3 regions of the Allobosea sp. FG18 genome follow, and region 1 is predicted to be linked to each of the others. Evidence: predicted binding sites of a transcription regulator. Region 1 holds the regulator's gene; each other region holds the start of a gene.
What was found. Region 1 encodes HrcA, which represses chaperone genes, less so after heat shock. Its sites were predicted from a motif close to GTTAGCACTCNCNNNNNGNGAGTGCTAAC; they were not measured.

Region 1 (5,474 bases):
ATCTCCGGTCGCTTCTCGGTCGAATGTGCCATGCGGCCCTGCGCCGTCACCAGCCTGCCATGGGCGCCGGGGCCGATTCCGGCGTACTCGCCATAGTGCCAATAGACGAGGTTGTGCCGGCACTCTGCCCCCGGCCGGGCATGGTTCGAGATCTCGTAGACCGGCATCCCGTGCCTGGCCGTGATCTCCTGCGTCGTCTCGTAGAGCGCAGCGCCCGCATCATGGTCGGGAATGGCGAGCTTGCCGGAACGGAACAGCCGTTCGAAGGCGGTGCCGGGCTCGATCGTCAGCTGGTAGAGCGAGAGATGTTCGGCCGCATGGCTGATCGCCAGCTCCAGCTCGGCGCGCCACAGGGCGGGCGTCTGCAAGGGCGAGCGGGCATAGATCAGGTCGAAGGAGTAGCGCTCGAAATACTGGCGCGCGATCGCGACGGCGGCGAGCGCCTCCTCGGCCGAATGCATCCGGCCGAGCGCCTTGAGATCGGCATCGTTCAGCGCCTGCACCCCGAGCGAGACGCGGTTGACGCCGGCCGCCCGGAAATCGCGGAAGCGCCCGGCCTCGACGCTGGTCGGATTGGCCTCCAGCGAGACCTCGCAATTGGGGTCGACAGCCCAATGCTCGCCGATGGCGTCGAGGATCGCGCCGACCGTGCGGCCCTCCATCAGCGAGGGCGTGCCGCCACCGAAGAAGATCGAGGACACCGTGCGGCCCGGCACCAGCGCGGCCCGGTGCGCGATCTCGCGGCGGAAGGCGGCGATATAGCGCTGCTGGTCCGGCGGCTGCAGCCGCACATGGCTGTTGAAGTCGCAATAGGGGCATTTGGCCAGGCAGAACGGCCAGTGCACATAGACGGCGAAGCCCGCATCCGCGGTCGGATGCAGGAGCGTTGGCCGCTCCGTGAGGGCGGCCGGGGCGCTCAAGAGGGCTTCCTCAGGCAGGTCGCGGCGAGCACATGGAAGGCGCGCGCGCGATGCGACAGACCGGGCGAGCCATCGGCCGGAATGCCGTGCTTCTCTTCAGCCGACATCTCGCCGAAGGTCTTCTCATACCCGTCCGGCAGGAAGATCGGGTCATAGCCGAAGCCGCCGAGGCCCCGCGCCTGCTCGGTCACCGTGCCGAAGACGCGGCCTTCGAACAGCTCCTGATGGCCGTCCGGCCAGGCGATCACCAGGGCCGAGACGAAATGCGCCTTGCGTTTCTCCGGCGTGATCGCGCCGCGCTTGGCGAGTTCCATCTGCACCCGCCCGATCGCCGGGGCGAAATCCTTGCCCGGTCCCGCCCAGTTGGCAGAGAACAGGCCCGGAGCGCCGTCGAGCGCGTCGATGCAGATGCCTGAGTCGTCGGAGAGCGCCGGCAGCCCGCTGGCGCTTGCCGCGGCGACAGCCTTGATCGCCGCGTTCTCCGAGAACATGGTGCCGTCCTCGACCGGCTCGGGCAGGCCGAGTTCCCCGGCCGAGACGAGCTCGATGCCGTAGGGCGCCAGCAGGTCGCGCATCTCGCGCAACTTGCCCTGGTTATGGGTCGCGATCACGAGCTTGCCGGTGAGGAGGCGGTGCTCCGACATCTCTTCTTATCCTCTGGAACCACGCCGTCATCCCGGGCTTGACCCGGGATCCATCGAAGAGCGTCGCACTCTACAATGGATCCCGGATCTCCGCTTCGCTGCGTCCGGGATGACGCCGTGTTCTATGACGATGACTACGCCACCGCCGCCTTCTGCAGTGTGACGAGCTGGGAGACGCCGCCCTTGGCGAGCTTCAGCAGCGACAAAAGCTCCTCCTCGGAGAAGGGCGCGCCTTCGGCGGTGCCCTGCACCTCGACGATGCCGCCGGAGCCGGTGATGACGAAGTTCGCGTCTGTCTGCGCGCCGGAATCCTCGACATAGTCGAGATCGATCACCGGGTTGCCGGCGACGATGCCGCAGGAGATCGCGGCGACATGGTCCTTGAGCGGGTTGGTGCCCTTGAGCAGGCCGCGCCCTTCCATCCATTTCAGCGCGTCGTGCAGCGCGACCCAGGCACCGGTGATCGAGGCCGTGCGGGTGCCGCCATCGGCCTGGAGCACGTCGCAATCCACGACGATCTGGCGCTCGCCGATCGCGGTCAGGTCGACCACGGCACGAAGCGAACGGCCGATCAGGCGCTGGATTTCCTGCGTGCGGCCGGAGGGCTTGCCGGAGGTGACCTCGCGGCGCGTGCGCTCATGCGTGGCGCGCGGCAGCATCGAGTATTCGGCGGTGACCCAGCCCTTGCCGGTGCCGCGCAGCCACGGCGGCCCCTTTTCCTCGACGGTCGCGGCGCAGAGCACCTTGGTCTCGCCGAACGTCACCATGCAGGAACCCTCGGCATAGCGCACCACGCCGCGTTCGAGCGTGACCTTGCGCATCTCGTCGGCGGCGCGTTTGGAGGGTCGCATGAAATATTCCTGTCTTGCGGGGAAGTGGCGGCTTGTAGGCGTTTGCGCCGCGCGCGGCAAGGCGCGGAGCGGTTCTGCCCCTTGATCCCCGCGCCTTGCATGACGACAATAGGACGAGAACGACGGTTCGTCTGAAAAGGTTCATGAGCGCCCATACGCCCCGCCTCGAGACGATGAGCAGCCTGGTCGAGACCGACCAGCGCTCGCGCGAGATTTTTCGCCAGATCGTCGACGGCTATCTGACGACGGGGGAGCCCGTCGGCTCGCGCAATATCGCGCGCCTGCTGCCGAGGGCGCTGTCGCCCGCGACGGTGCGCAATGTCATGACCGACCTCGAAATGGCCGGGCTGATCTACGCGCCGCATACCTCCGCCGGACGCCTGCCAACTGAGAGAGGCCTGCGCTTCTTCGTCGATGCGATGATGGAGGTCGGCAACCTCACGACCGAGGAGCGCTCGCGCATCGAAGCGCAGATCAGGGTCGCTGCCAGCAACCGCAATCTCGACCAGACCCTCACGGAAGCCTCGGCCCTGCTCTCTGGCCTGTCGCGCGGCGCCGGCGTCGTCGTCACCACCAAGGCCGATGTCCGGCTGAAGCATATCGAGTTCGTCCGGCTCGACCCTGCTCGCGCGCTCGTCGTGCTGGTCTCGGAGGACGGCACGGTGGAGAACCGTCTGCTGGCTTTGCCGCCCGGCCTCCCGGCCTCGGCCCTGAGCGAGGCCGCGAATTTCCTCAACGCCCGTATCCTCGGCAAGACGCTGGCCGAACTGCGCGGCGAGATCGGCGGGCAGCGCGAACTGATGGAGCGCGAGCTCGACGTGCTGACGGCCCGCCTCGTCGAAAGCGGCATCGCGACCCAGGCCGGCCCCGGCAGCGACCGCCATCTCATCGTGCGCGGCCAGGCCAACCTGCTCGACGATCTCCGGGCGCAGGAGGACCTCGAGCGCATCCGCATGCTCTTCGGCGATCTGGAGACGCAGACCGACGTCATCGACCTCTTGACCCGGGCCGAGGATGGCGACGGTGTGCGCATCTTCATCGGCTCGGAGAACAAGCTGTTCTCGATGTCGGGGTCATCGATGGTCGCCGCGCCCTTCCGCGACGCCGAGCAGCGCATCGTCGGCGTCGTCAGCATTATCGGCCCGACGCGCCTGAACTATGCTCGCATCGTCCCGATGGTCGACTACACCGCCAAGGTCGTCGGCCGCCTGCTCGACGGCAGCCGCTAGGCCAGCCTCGAGGCCCTGAGTTGGCTTTGCGGGCGGAAGCGGCTATCGAGCGGGCAAATCATCCCTTTCCGCAATTCAGGTGCGAGCCATGTCCGAGCAGCTTCCCGACCGTCTTTCCGTCAATCCCGAGAGCCCCTTCTACAATGAAGAGGTGCTGGCCCGTGACATCGGCATCCGCTTCAAGGGCGTCGAGAAGACCAATGTCGAGGAATATTGCGTCTCCGAAGGCTGGGTGAAGGTCGCCGCCGGCACCGCCAAGGACCGCTTCGGCCGTCCGATGACGATCACGCTCAAAGGCCCGGTCGAGCCTTATGTCCGCGGCAACGCCGAGGGCTGAGCCTTCTTGTCATTCCGGGGCTTCGCGTAGCGAAGAGCCCGGAAACCACGACTGGGCGAGCCGCTAGTCGTGGGATGTCAAATGCCTCACCCAGTCGTGGGTTCCGGGTTCACGCCTGCGGCGTGCCCCGGAATGACAACGGTGGCTCAAGCCAGGCTCTTGTAGAAGAACGTCGAGCCGCAATCGGCTCCATCAGGCATCAGCGCATAACGCGGGATGGTGCCGGCCTCGGTCCAGCCCAGCCGGTTATAAAGCCGCCGCGCCGCGCCGTGTTCGTCCGTGTCGAGCACCAGCAGGTCGCGGCCCTTCTCCCGCGCGATCGCCTCGGCGCGTTGCATCAGCGCCTCGCCGATGCCTTGCCGGCGCGCACGCGAATGCACCAGCACCTTGGCGATCTCGGCGCGGTGCGGCTGGTTCGGCTTGCCGATCAGGTGGAGCTGGGCGGTGCCGACGAGGCCGTCGCCGTTTCGCGCAGCCAGCAGGATGATCTGCCCGCTCGCGACGCCTGCCGCGACATCGCGCCAGAAGCGCTCGTAATCGGCGGCCATATTCCAGTTCATGAAGCCGACCGAGGCGCCGTTGGCGACGCTGTCGCGCAGGATTTCCGCCAGCGCCGGGATGGCCGCCTCGGCAGCCTTGGCATCGAGCGTGTCGATGGAGACGGCGAGGCTGGTCGCGTTCATGCGATATGTCCCGGAAAGGCGCCGCTTCTGGCGGCGAGGATGACGGCGTAACGGACGGGCGCATCGCCCGGATTGCGGTAGATGATCGGGCCGCGCAGATGCATCTGCAGGCAGTCGCCCTCGACGAGCTCGTGGCGGAGGCCTTCGACGGTGAGGTCGAGCCGGCCGCGCAGCACCCAGATCTGCTGGTCGAGCGCGGCCGCACCGGTCGCATTGTCGAGCCTCACCTCGGCTCCGGCCGGAAGCTCCACCTCGACGATCTCGAAGCCCGACCCCGTTCCACGCGGCGAAATGTTGCGGCGCAGGTATCCGCTCGCCGGATCGCGCCAGACCGGCTGGGCGTCGTGGCGCGCCAGCGGCCCGCTTCCTGCATTCTCTTCCAGAAGGGCGGAGAGCGAGAGGCCGAGCCCGGAGCCGAGCCGGACCAGCAGCGCCGCGGTCGGGCTCGATTCGCCGCGCTCGACGCGGGAGATCATCGCTCGGCTGACACCGCTGCGCTCGGCAAGCACGTCGAGCGTCAGGCCATGGCGCTGGCGGGCAGCCTTGAGGCGCTGCCCGAGCATGCGGTCGATCTCGGTATCGTGGTCGAACTCCATGGCTGAGAATAATTCTCAGATATTGGAATTTGCAAGTTGCATTTGGAGATTTCGAAACTCTCCGCCGTCATCCCGGACAAGCCGTGAAGCGGCGCCGATCCGGGATCCATGCCGGAACCTTCGTTGGATACGCTCAGGCATGGATCCCGGGTCTTCGCTGCGCTTCGCCCGGGATGACCGCAGAGTTTATGGTCACCAGGCGAGCTTCGAAACG
Region 2 (5,474 bases), on a different contig from region 1:
TCGCCGGCTCGCTTGGTGTCACCCCGGTGCCCGAGCAGAACGCCGTCGAGCTCGCCAAGGTCTATGTCGACCCCGCCTTCCGCGGCGCTGGACTGGCGCAGGCACTGTTCGCCAAGGCGCTGGACTTCGCGGAACAGGGCGGCTTCGGCGAGATGGTGCTGTGGTCGGATACCCGTTTCGCGCGTGGCCATCGCTTCTACGAGAAGCTCGGCTTCGCGCGCTGGCCGGGCGAGCGCTATCTGGGCGATGTCTCGGAAAGCTGGGAGTATCATTTCCGCAAGTCGCTTCGCGGCTCATGACCCTCTCCGTAGCCCTCCGGGCCGCACTCGGCATCGCCCTGCTCACCGCCATGGACGGGGTGATCAAGGGCCAGATGCAGCAGCACCCCTTCATCGTGGCGCTGTTCATGCGCTTCCTGATGGGCGGCATCTGCGCGCTCATCGTGCTCGCCATCGCCCGGCCGCCGCGACCGACGCAGGCCAGCCTCGTCGGCAATCTCGCGCGGGTCCCGCTGGTCGTGGTCACCGCCGGCAGCTTCTTCTATTCGGTCTCGGTGCTGCCGCTGGCGGAGGCCTTGACCCTCTCCTTCCTCGCACCGGTCTTCGTCGCGCTGCTCGGCGGGCTGCTGCTCAAGGAGAAGATCGACAGGCGCATCCTGCAGGCCCTCGGCTTCGGGATCGCCGGCATGCTGGTGATGGTCTGGCCGCGGCTGCAGGGCCATGTCAGCGGCGCCGGGCTCGGCGTCGCGGCCGCGCTGTTCTCGGCGGTCAGCTATGCCTTCAACCTGATCCTACTCCGGCGCATCGCGGTCAGGGAGCATCCGACCGTCATCGTCGCCTTCCAGAATGTCGGGCCGGCGGTGTGTCTCGCCATCCCGGCAGCGCTTGCCTTCGTGCCGATGACACTGGCGGATCTCGCGGCCTATCTCTTCGCGGGAGCATTGGGCGTTGCAGGCCACCTCACGCTGACCTCGGCCTATGCGCGCGCCGCTGCCTCGCGCCTGGCCCCGATCGAGTACACGGCGCTGATCTGGGCGAGCCTGCTCGGCTTCTTCGTGTTCGGCGAGGTGCCGCTCTACACGACCTATCTCGGCGCATTGCTGATCGTCGCGGGCGCCATCGCCGTCAGCCGGCGCTGATTTCGCCCTTGAGGTGATAGGTCAGCGCGAGCGCGATGCAGTGGTCGAGGGCCTCGGCCGGCACAGGCTCGCCCAGACGGAAGACCAGTGCCCGCTCGCCGTCCACCTGCAAGAGGTCGGGATAGAGCTGCCGGAAGGTGTCCGCCAAGCTGGTCTGGCAATGAACGAAGAGCGCGTAGGCCTCAGGCTCGTTCCGCAGCGGACCGAGGCGGATCGTCGTGCCGATCCGCGGCCTGACGGGATGATAGGCCGGCTCGTTCCATTTCAGGGTTTCGGCGAGAGCGCCAATTGCGGGCGTCGCGGCTGCAACGCCGAAGATGCGCTGGCGCAGATCGAGCAGCGGACCGCGCAGTGGTGCCGGAAAGGACTGATACCGCGCCTCGACATCCGGGGCATGGAACGGAACGACGGGCATCGGGCAGCTCCTAGGAGACCATTCTCCAATAGCGCGACGGCAGGAGGCAGCCCAGTGGCCGCTCAGCCCTCTGCGCGCTTGCCCGGCAGCACCAGGCAGGTCTCGGTGCCATGCGCGAGCAGCTTGCCGCGCGCATCGACCAGCTTGCCCTCCGTCGTGACCACCGTATTGCCGCGATGGATGAGCTTGCCCTCGCAGCGCACCGGGCCGCTATCCGGCATGACCGGGCGGACATAGTTCAGCTTCATCTCCAGCGTGGTGTAGCCCTCGCCCGGCTTCAGCGTGGCATGGGCGGCGCAGGCCATGGCGGAATCGAGGATCGTCGCCGTCCAGCCGCCATGGATCGTGCCGAGCGGGTTGAAGAAGCGCGGCGATGGCGTCCCGACGAAGACCACTCTGCCCTCATCGGCCTCGACCAGCTCGAAATCCATGGCGTCGGCGAAGGGCGGCGCCGGATTGGTGCCGGCGATGATCCCGCGCAAGAAGCTCAAGCCATCACCCGCGACGAGTTCCTCGCGAGACACCACCCCAACCGCGCGCTTCATGCCGATCTCCATTCGTGTATCTGCACGATAGAGATATGAACGAGCGGTGGTCAACCAGCCTTCGTGACTTCAGCGCTCGCCGCGCGCGGCCCGGCGCAAGGCCTTGAGGCCGTCGCGGGTCTCACGCCAGCGCTCCTCGCCGAAGCCGCCCTCGATCTTGTCCTGCGCCATCCGCCAGTACGGGATCGCGGCCTCGATCGCAGCCCTGCCCTTCTCCGTCACCGCATAGACCGAGGCCCGGCCGCGACACTCCACCGGTTCGACCATGCCCTCGGCCGCGAGAAGCTGGAGGTTGCGCGTCAGCGAGGTTCGCTCCAGCGCGAAGCGTTCAGCCAACTCCGTGACCGATTTCCATTGCCCGGTTGAGAGCGCCGAGAGCAGCACGAACTGCGTGATCTTGAGACCGCTCGGGCGCATCGCCTCGTCATAGGCCCGCGTCACGGCGCGTGCGGTCATGCGGACGTGCAGCGCCACGCAGGAGCGGGCGATGGCGTCGAGGCGCGGGTCGGGCGAGGGCGTCGTCATTCCGCCATGTTAGCGTGTTCAAGCGCTGCTGCCAGCAGGCCTGAAGCGACCTGCAACACCGCATCCGCCGCCGTTCACTTTATCGCCGGGTGCTTCCTTGACTCTCCGTACCCCCGCGCCTATCTCCGCTGGCATCTGTTAGCACTCTCACTTGGTGACTGCTAACAGCCTCCCCCGGGAGCCCTTCAGCGGCCCCCGAAACGAATAAGACCGAGAGGAAGACAGAACCATGAAGTTCCGTCCTTTGCATGACCGCGTCGTGGTCCGCCGCCTCGACAGCGAGGAAAAGACCAAGGGTGGCATCATCATCCCCGAGACCGCCAAGGAAAAGCCCCAGGAGGGCGAGGTCATCGCCGTCGGTTCCGGCGCGCGTGACGAAGCCGGCAAGCTCGTCGCTCTCGACGTCAAGAAGGGCGACCGCGTCCTGTTCGGCAAGTGGTCGGGCACCGAGGTCAAGATCGATGGCCAGGATCTCCTGATCATGAAGGAATCCGACATCATGGGCGTCGTCGGCTGATAGCCGCCTGACCGCTTTCCTACCTTCCCAATTCCAGTCCAAGGAGTAGCTCTCATGGCTGCCAAAGACGTCAAATTCGGCACTGAAGCCCGCGACAAGATGCTGCGCGGCGTGGATGTCCTCGCCAATGCCGTGAAGGTCACGCTGGGTCCGAAGGGCCGCAACGTCGTGATCGAGAAGTCGTTCGGCGCTCCGCGCATCACCAAGGACGGCGTCACCGTCGCCAAGGAGATCGAGCTTTCCGACAAGTTCGAGAACATGGGCGCCCAGATGGTCCGCGAAGTCGCTTCGCGCCAGAACGACCATGCCGGCGACGGCACCACCACCGCCACCGTTCTCGCCCAGGCGATCGTCCGTGAAGGCGCCAAGTCGGTTGCGGCCGGCATGAACCCGATGGACCTGAAGCGCGGCATCGATCTGGCCGTCGAGGCCATCGTCGCCGACCTCAAGAAGAACTCGAAGAAGGTCACCTCGAACGCGGAAGTCGCGCAGGTCGGCACCATCTCGGCCAACGGCGACTCGTCGGTCGGCGAGATGATCTCGAAGGCCATGCAGAAGGTCGGCAACGAGGGTGTCATCACCGTCGAGGAAGCCAAGACCGCCGACACCGAGCTCGACGTCGTCGAGGGCATGCAGTTCGACCGCGGCTACCTCTCGCCGTACTTCATCACCAACTCCGAGAAGATGATCGCGGAGCTGGACGACCCCTACATCCTCGTCTTCGAGAAGAAGCTGTCCTCGCTGCAGGCGATGCTGCCGATCCTCGAGGCCGTCGTTCAGACCGGCAAGCCGCTCCTCATCATCGCCGAGGACGTCGAGGGCGAGGCTCTGGCCACGCTCGTCGTCAACAAGCTCCGTGGCGGCCTGAAGGTCGCGGCCGTCAAGGCTCCGGGCTTCGGTGATCGCCGCAAGGCCATGCTCGAGGACATCTCGATCCTGACCGCCGGCCAGATGATCTCGGAAGACCTCGGCATCAAGCTCGAGACCGTGACGCTCAACATGCTCGGCCGCGCCAAGCGCGTGCGCATCGAGAAGGAGAACACCACGATCATCGACGGCGCCGGCAAGAAGAAGGACATCGAGGCTCGCGTCGGTCAGATCAAGGCCCAGATCGAGGAGACCTCCTCGGACTACGACCGTGAGAAGCTCCAGGAGCGCCTGGCCAAGCTCGCCGGCGGCGTCGCGGTCATCCGCGTCGGCGGCGCGACCGAGGTCGAGGTCAAGGAGAAGAAGGACCGCGTCGACGACGCCCTGAACGCCACCCGCGCTGCGGTGGAAGAAGGCATCCTTCCGGGCGGTGGCGTTGCGCTCCTGCGCGCCCTGTCCTCGGTCAAGGGCATCAAGACCCAGAACGACGACCAGAAGACCGGCGTCGAGATCGTCCGCAAGGCGATCGCCGCTCCGGCCCGTCAGATCGTCGACAACGCCGGCGATGACGGCGCGGTCGTGGTCGGCAAGCTGCTCGAGTCGAAGGAATACACCTTCGGCTACAACGCCCAGACCGGCGAGTACGGCGATCTGGTCAAGGCCGGCATCATCGACCCGACCAAGGTCGTCCGCACGGCGATCCAGGACGCGGCTTCGATCGCTGGCCTGCTGATCACCACCGAGGCGATGGTCGCTGACCTGCCGAAGAAGGACGCCCCGATGCCCCCGATGGGCGGCGGCGGCATGGGCGGCATGGACTTCTGAGGAAGTCCAGACGCCCAAAGCGTCTGAATTCCGAAACAGGGCAAGCCCGGTTTCGGGGGCGGCATGGACTTCTGATCCAGCCTCCTACCAAGCCTACGAAAGGCCCGGCGCAAGCCGGGCCTTTTCTCGTTTCACGGCACTGTCATCCGCCCGCCATCCAGCCGTCGTCACCGCAGCTCATTGAGGCGCGATCTCGTTCCCCGTCGCGCGGAGACAGTCATGCCGACACGCCGTTCCGTTCTCGCCGGCCTCGCCGCCGGCAGCATCGCCCCCGCCTTCGCGCAGGCTTCGGACTGGCGGCGGAGCATCAAGGAGGTTCGCTTCGGCGTCTCCTCCGCCGAGAACGAGGCCGGCGCCATCGCCCGCACCCAGCCGATGGTCGATTACCTCACGCAGCGGCTCGGCGTGCCCGTGCGCTTCTTCCGGGTTTCGGACTATGCCGGCCTCGTCGAAGCAATGCGGGCCGACCAGGTCGATTTCGCCCGCTTCGGACCGGCGGTCTACGCGCTCGGGCGCCGCGTGCTCGGCGACAAGCTCCAGCCGCTGCTGCGCGACGTCGATAACCACGGGCAGGAAGGCTATTATTCCGTGTTGCTGGTGCGGTCGGAGAGCCCCTACCGGAGCCTTGCGGATCTCAAGGGC
Region 3 (5,474 bases), on a different contig from region 1:
GACGCCGCCGGCGAGCTTGGCCAGACGCTCCTGCAGCTTCTCGCGGTCGTAATCCGAGGTGGTTTCCTCGATCTGCGCCTTGATCTGCGCGACCCGGGCGTCGATCTCGGCCTTCGCGCCAGCGCCATCGACGATGGTGGTGTTCTCCTTCTCGATCCGGACCTTCTTGGCGCGGCCGAGCATGTCGAGCGTGACGGTTTCCAGCTTGATGCCGAGATCCTCGCTGATCGCGGTGCCGCCGGTCAGGATCGCGATGTCCTCCATCATGGCCTTGCGGCGATCACCAAAGCCCGGAGCCTTGACGGCCGCGATCTTCAGACCGCCACGGAGCTTGTTGACGACGAGCGTGGCGAGAGCCTCGCCCTCGACATCCTCCGCCACGATCAGCAGCGGTTTTCCAGTCTGCACGACCGCTTCCAGCAACGGCAGCATCGTCTGGAGGCCCGAGAGCTTCTTCTCGTGGATCAGGATGTAGGGGTCTTCGAGCTCCGCGACCATCTTCTCGGAGTTGGTCACGAAATAGGGAGACAGGTAGCCGCGGTCGAACTGCATGCCCTCGACGACATCGAGCTCGGTCTCGGCGGTCTTGGCTTCCTCGACGGTGATGACGCCCTCGTTGCCGACCTTCTTCATCGCCTCGGCGATCATCTCGCCGATCGTGCGATCGCCATTGGCCGAGATGGTGCCGACCTGCGCGACCTCCTCCGAGCCGGTTATGGTCTTGGAATGCTCGCCGAGCGACTTTGTCACCGCTTCGACGGCGAGGTCGATGCCACGCTTCAGGTCCATCGGGTTCATGCCGGCGGCCACCGCCTTGGCGCCTTCCCGAACGATCGCCTGGGCGAGTACGGTCGCGGTCGTGGTGCCGTCACCGGCGGCGTCGTTCTGCTTCGAGGCCACCTCGCGGACCATCTGGGCGCCCATGTTCTCGAACTTGTCGGAAAGTTCGATCTCCTTGGCGACGGTGACGCCGTCCTTGGTGATGCGGGGCGCACCGAACGACTTCTCGATCACGACGTTGCGGCCCTTCGGGCCCAGCGTGACCTTCACCGCATTCGCCAGCGTATCGACGCCGCGCAGCATCCGCTCACGCGCGTCCTGCGAAAACTTCACGTCCTTCGCAGCCATGATTCCTCACTCCTTCAGACTTGAGGTTTCAGGTTGATGTATGGATGAGGCCCCGTCAGGCGGCCTTCTTGAGGGCGGCAGTCGTCTCGACGACGCCCATGATGTCGGTCTCCTTCATGATCAGGAGATCCTGGCCGTCGATCTTGACCTCGGTGCCGCTCCATTTGCCGAAGAGCACGCGGTCGCCGACCTTAACGTCGGGCGGCACGAGCTTGCCGGTCTCGTCGCGCGCGCCGGCGCCGACGGCGACGACCTCGCCCTCCTGCGGCTTTTCCTTGGCGGTATCGGGAATGATGATCCCGCCCTTGGTCTTCTCCTCGGCGTCGATGCGCTTCACGACGACGCGGTCATGCAGTGGCCGAAACTTCATGAGTTCCTCCAGTTTCCATGTCGGTCACATGTCAAAGCGGGCCGGCCCTGTTCAGGTCTTGCGGCGAGGTTCCGCGCGCCCTGAGGCGCCGTGCCCGCGCGAAGATTTGGGTTGCCCGATTTTTGCCTTCAAGAGGTCGGCAGCACTTTTTTTGATCGAGTGCTAACAGGCTGAAAAAGCAGCACAAACGCAACCTATCATCTTGCCAGAGCGTTGAGAATCCGCTGCCATCGGCGCAGTGAAACCAGGGAGCTGAAAGGAATGGCTTCGACGGACTTCGCCCGCCAGATCGCTGGCTACGGATTGACCACCGCCGGTATCCTCTACCGCCTGCCCGACCACCCATCGATCCTGCAGGAATACGTCTGGCAGGATTACGACCTCGCTCCGCGCTTTCCCGAGCTCAACAAGTTCCTCGCCTTCTGGCAGGCCAAGCTCGACGGCAAGCTGTTCCGCATCACCGTCGCTCACAAGGACCTGATCGGTCCGGCCGACCTCAGCGCGGTCAGCGGCGAGTTCCGGCTCCAGTGACGTCGATGCTTTGGAGGCCTTGATCCGAAGAGAACATATCCCAAAATCATAGCAGCCGCCGACAGCGACAGCGCGCTCGACGCGGCGATCAACCAAACCGGATCCATGTTGCTTCCAGGAGGATATGGCTATGGCAACGTTGGCAATCGCTCCCCGCCGCGGGAGGACTGCATGATGACATCAGACGACTTCGAGAGGCCGGTCGTGATCCTGACCGGTCTTGGGCATCCGGCGGCGATCGCGTCCGCAATGGAGGCCTACATGTTCTTGGCCGACTGGCCGGAGAGCAGGCGCGATCCGGTCCACGGCTTTGCGCTGAAAGCCTGCCTGGCGGCGATCCGCGGCGAGATCGAACCAGACACGGCGCGCGGCCTGTTCGCGTCCTGGGCGGAAAAGCATGATCTCCTTGCGCCCGACGTGGCCGCGTTCGCCAGCAGCCGCAAGGAAGGCTCGCGCGGCCACGCCTGACCTAAAGCCCGGCGCCGCACCAGCGGCGCCGGGCGTCTTTGAGGCGAAGGCGCCATTCAAAGGATATGAATGTTTCGGAGCGAGAGAGTGCTGTTGTTTCGCTTGCCTCGCATCCGCCTGGACGTCAGCAAATGCGAGAAGAGATTCGTGCGGGCGCTCGCACAGAACGCTCCGAGCGGGAGCGGTCGAGCTGCCAAGGCCCTCGGATGGGCCTGTGATGCGCGAACGTTATTGAGCGCGGGAGCGATCTGGTGGCTAGTCTCGCCACCTATGAAGCGCCGAACTTCTCTGCGCTATCTCGCGGAAAGTATTCGGGCCTTTCGAAGTGACGGGCATCGGGCCGCAACTCTGGCGCTATCGTGGCGCACCCTGCGAGGCGGCCGGTGATTCTCCGTTCGAAGGGTAAAGTCGTCCGGGCAAATCAGGCCAGAAGGATCCGCACATGCCAAATGCTGCGGTGATTATCGGTGCCTCCGGTGGGATTGGCGGAGCGCTTGCCGAACAGGTGGCCGGGTCGAGCCGATACCCTGCCGTTCACGCGATATCACGGACGCCGAGCGCGGATCGTGGGTCAATCCGGTTTCACATCGCGGATATCGCCGACGAGGCAAGTGCCGAACGCGTCGCTGGAACGATCGGCACGGAGGAGCCGGTCGGCCTCGTGATCGTTGCGAGCGGCCTTCTGCACGACACCAATATTCGTCCGGAAAAGGCTTTGAAGACGATAGACCCCGTCGCAATGGCCAGGCTCTTTGCGGTCAACACCATCGGCCCTGCCATTGTCGCCAAACATTACGTTCCGCTGCTGCCGCGACGGGGGCGATCGGTTTTCGCCGTCCTGTCCGCCCGCTTAGGGTCGATCGAGGATAACCGGCTCGGCGGCTGGTATTCATATCGCGCCTCGAAGGCCGCGCTCAATCAGGTGATCCGCACGCTTGCCGTCGAGCTCAAGCGAACGCATCCCGATGCTATAGCGCTAGCACTCCATCCCGGCACGGTGGCGACGACTCTCTCGGGGCCATTCCGGAGCGACGAAACGCGTGCCGGATTGTTCGTAACTGACGATGCGGCGTCGAACCTGCTCAAGGTTCTCGACCTCGCGGCTGTCGAGCAATCTGGTGCATTGTTGGCATGGGATGGATCGCACATCCCATATTGAGACCGGGTTCGGGCAAACGACCGACGTCGATCTCAATACAGGGCGCAATCCCGTGAGGCTCAACGGCGCGGCTGCTCGGGGAATTCGAGCTTGCTGACATCGTAGCCCAGCGCGGCCGCACGCGCGACCAGCCGCTTGCGCTGTGTGGGGCCGATCTCCGGATCGCGCGTGAAGATATAGAGGTCACGCAATGTCGGATCAGCCGAGATGAACCAGCTGTAGTCGTCGGCCCGGTCGAGTACCCAGTACTCCCGCTGAACCGGCACAAAGCCGTAAAGCTTATAGTCGACCCTAAGCTTGGCGTTAAAGCCGGGATCGAGGATCGTGCCGGGTCCGCCGACGGTCTTGAGTTCGCCGCGCGGGCTGCCCATCCGACAGGAATCGAGGACCTGGATGCCGCCGGCGCGGTCTGGCCCATATTCCGTCGCGCCGGCGACGCAGCCATCCGTGATTGTCATGGGGCGTCGAGCGATCTCGCGCCAAGTCCCCGTGTAGAAGCGCTGAACGTCGACCCGCTTTCGCGGCTCGGGCGCCTGCTGCGTGTGAGTTATCGAGTTTCCCACGCATCCGGCCAGCGAAACGGTGGCGACGGCAGTGAGCAGGATCGATTTCATGGCGGCCTCCCTGGCGACGGGCGGCCGTCTCCCGCGGCGCGCCAGAGACGTTACGCGCAAAACCGTGCCGCGGATCACTGCCGGCCGGTCTCGTAAGGGAGCGTCAGCTGCAGGTGGTCAACTGGGCCGAACAAATCTTGGCCGGCGGAGATCCTCCGGAAGTCGCTCCGGGTATGATCCAACCCCGCCCGAGCGGCTTGTCCTCGAGAGTGTGTATCGTCACCTCGACGTTTCCCGCTCGGCAATCGTGAATGGCGGCGACATGGACACCGGGCTCCGACGCCAGGATTATCTCCGAGACGGAGAGGCTGATCCAGCAGCGTGCAGACAACACGTTCAGGCAGCGCGGACTGCGGATGGCCAAGGATGCTTCCGACAAGCAGGCAGCGCTCACGGCGCAGGTCAGCATGAAGGGACGCCGGGGGCCCGGCTTCAAGTAGCACCGGACTACTTTTGCCATCCACAACCGAAACGGGAGCCCAGGGCTGATTATAGGCGCCTTACGTCGGAGCGTTTTGCTAGGTCACGCCGCACCACCCTGCATGCTAACATACGAAAGCCTGCCGGATCGCGCGGACGAATTCGAGGGGTGCGCCGACGGTCGATCTCTGGCGCTTAGCTATTGCTGCGTCCGCCTCAGTAACGCGGTGTTGTAACCGAGCGTCTTTGCTCTGCCCACGAGAGTAGAATATTGCTGCGGAGTGATAGCGGGGCTTCGCGTCAAGATCCAGAGATAGCGCCCAGACGGTTCCCCAACGATCGACCATGAATAATCTGGCGCCCTGTCGAGAACCCAATAGTCGCCTTCGAACGGCCAGAAGAATGTGACCTTCAGCTTCGTACCTTTGGATCCCTCGACTACGCGGGCGGATGCTTCCGATCTTTTCAGAGCACCAGAGGGACTGCCCTGCCGGCAGGAGTTGATGACAGAAACATGCCCGTCCGGCTTGAGCGCGTATTGGGCTGAAACGGCTTCGCAGCCCGCCTGAAAACTTGCTTCATAGCGCGCCTGTTCATACCACTTGCCTAGATAGCGGGTCAGCTCGACCGGCTTGCTCGGCTGGGGAACGTTTGCGTTCCCAACTGGCCGGTCTTCCAGAGGAAGGCACGCCCCAGAGAATGTTCCGATTCCAACGGCAAGCAGGAGCGAAAGCGGTTTCATTGCTAGTCCTAATGGGAGGGCGCTATTCCAACGCCACACGGA

Region 2: groES (co-chaperone GroES) is a predicted target of HrcA. The motif match lies at 2,761-2,789, and genes of this name have one in related genera.
Region 3: groES (co-chaperone GroES) is a predicted target of HrcA. The motif match lies at 1,637-1,665, and genes of this name have one in related genera.

The regions. Positions count from the first base shown of each region.
Region 1 is NZ_JBMDKB010000009.1:62,461-67,934, reverse strand. Features, by position in the region: gene hemW (radical SAM family heme chaperone HemW) at 1-920, opposite strand, end outside; gene rdgB (RdgB/HAM1 family non-canonical purine NTP pyrophosphatase) at 917-1,564, opposite strand; gene rph (ribonuclease PH) at 1,699-2,415, opposite strand; gene hrcA (heat-inducible transcriptional repressor HrcA) at 2,559-3,644, shown strand; gene ACODTJ_RS12000 (DUF3297 family protein) at 3,733-3,981, shown strand; gene ACODTJ_RS11995 (GNAT family N-acetyltransferase) at 4,128-4,664, opposite strand; gene ACODTJ_RS11990 (helix-turn-helix domain-containing protein) at 4,661-5,260, opposite strand.
Region 2 is NZ_JBMDKB010000014.1:3,763-9,236, forward strand. Features, by position in the region: gene ACODTJ_RS16045 (GNAT family N-acetyltransferase) at 1-299, shown strand, start outside; gene ACODTJ_RS16050 (DMT family transporter) at 296-1,138, shown strand; gene ACODTJ_RS16055 (DUF1801 domain-containing protein) at 1,125-1,553, opposite strand; gene ACODTJ_RS16060 (PaaI family thioesterase) at 1,616-2,098, opposite strand; gene ACODTJ_RS16065 (MarR family winged helix-turn-helix transcriptional regulator) at 2,168-2,623, opposite strand; gene groES (co-chaperone GroES) at 2,853-3,140, shown strand; gene groL (chaperonin GroEL) at 3,195-4,832, shown strand; gene phnD (phosphate/phosphite/phosphonate ABC transporter substrate-binding protein) at 5,052-5,474, shown strand, end outside.
Region 3 is NZ_JBMDKB010000032.1:27,471-32,944, forward strand. Features, by position in the region: gene groL (chaperonin GroEL) at 1-1,128, opposite strand, end outside; gene groES (co-chaperone GroES) at 1,184-1,498, opposite strand; gene ACODTJ_RS26050 (usg protein) at 1,760-2,029, shown strand; gene ACODTJ_RS26055 (DUF982 domain-containing protein) at 2,204-2,497, shown strand; gene ACODTJ_RS26060 (SDR family NAD(P)-dependent oxidoreductase) at 2,940-3,656, shown strand; gene ACODTJ_RS26065 (lipocalin family protein) at 3,716-4,270, opposite strand; gene ACODTJ_RS26070 (lipocalin family protein) at 4,890-5,432, opposite strand.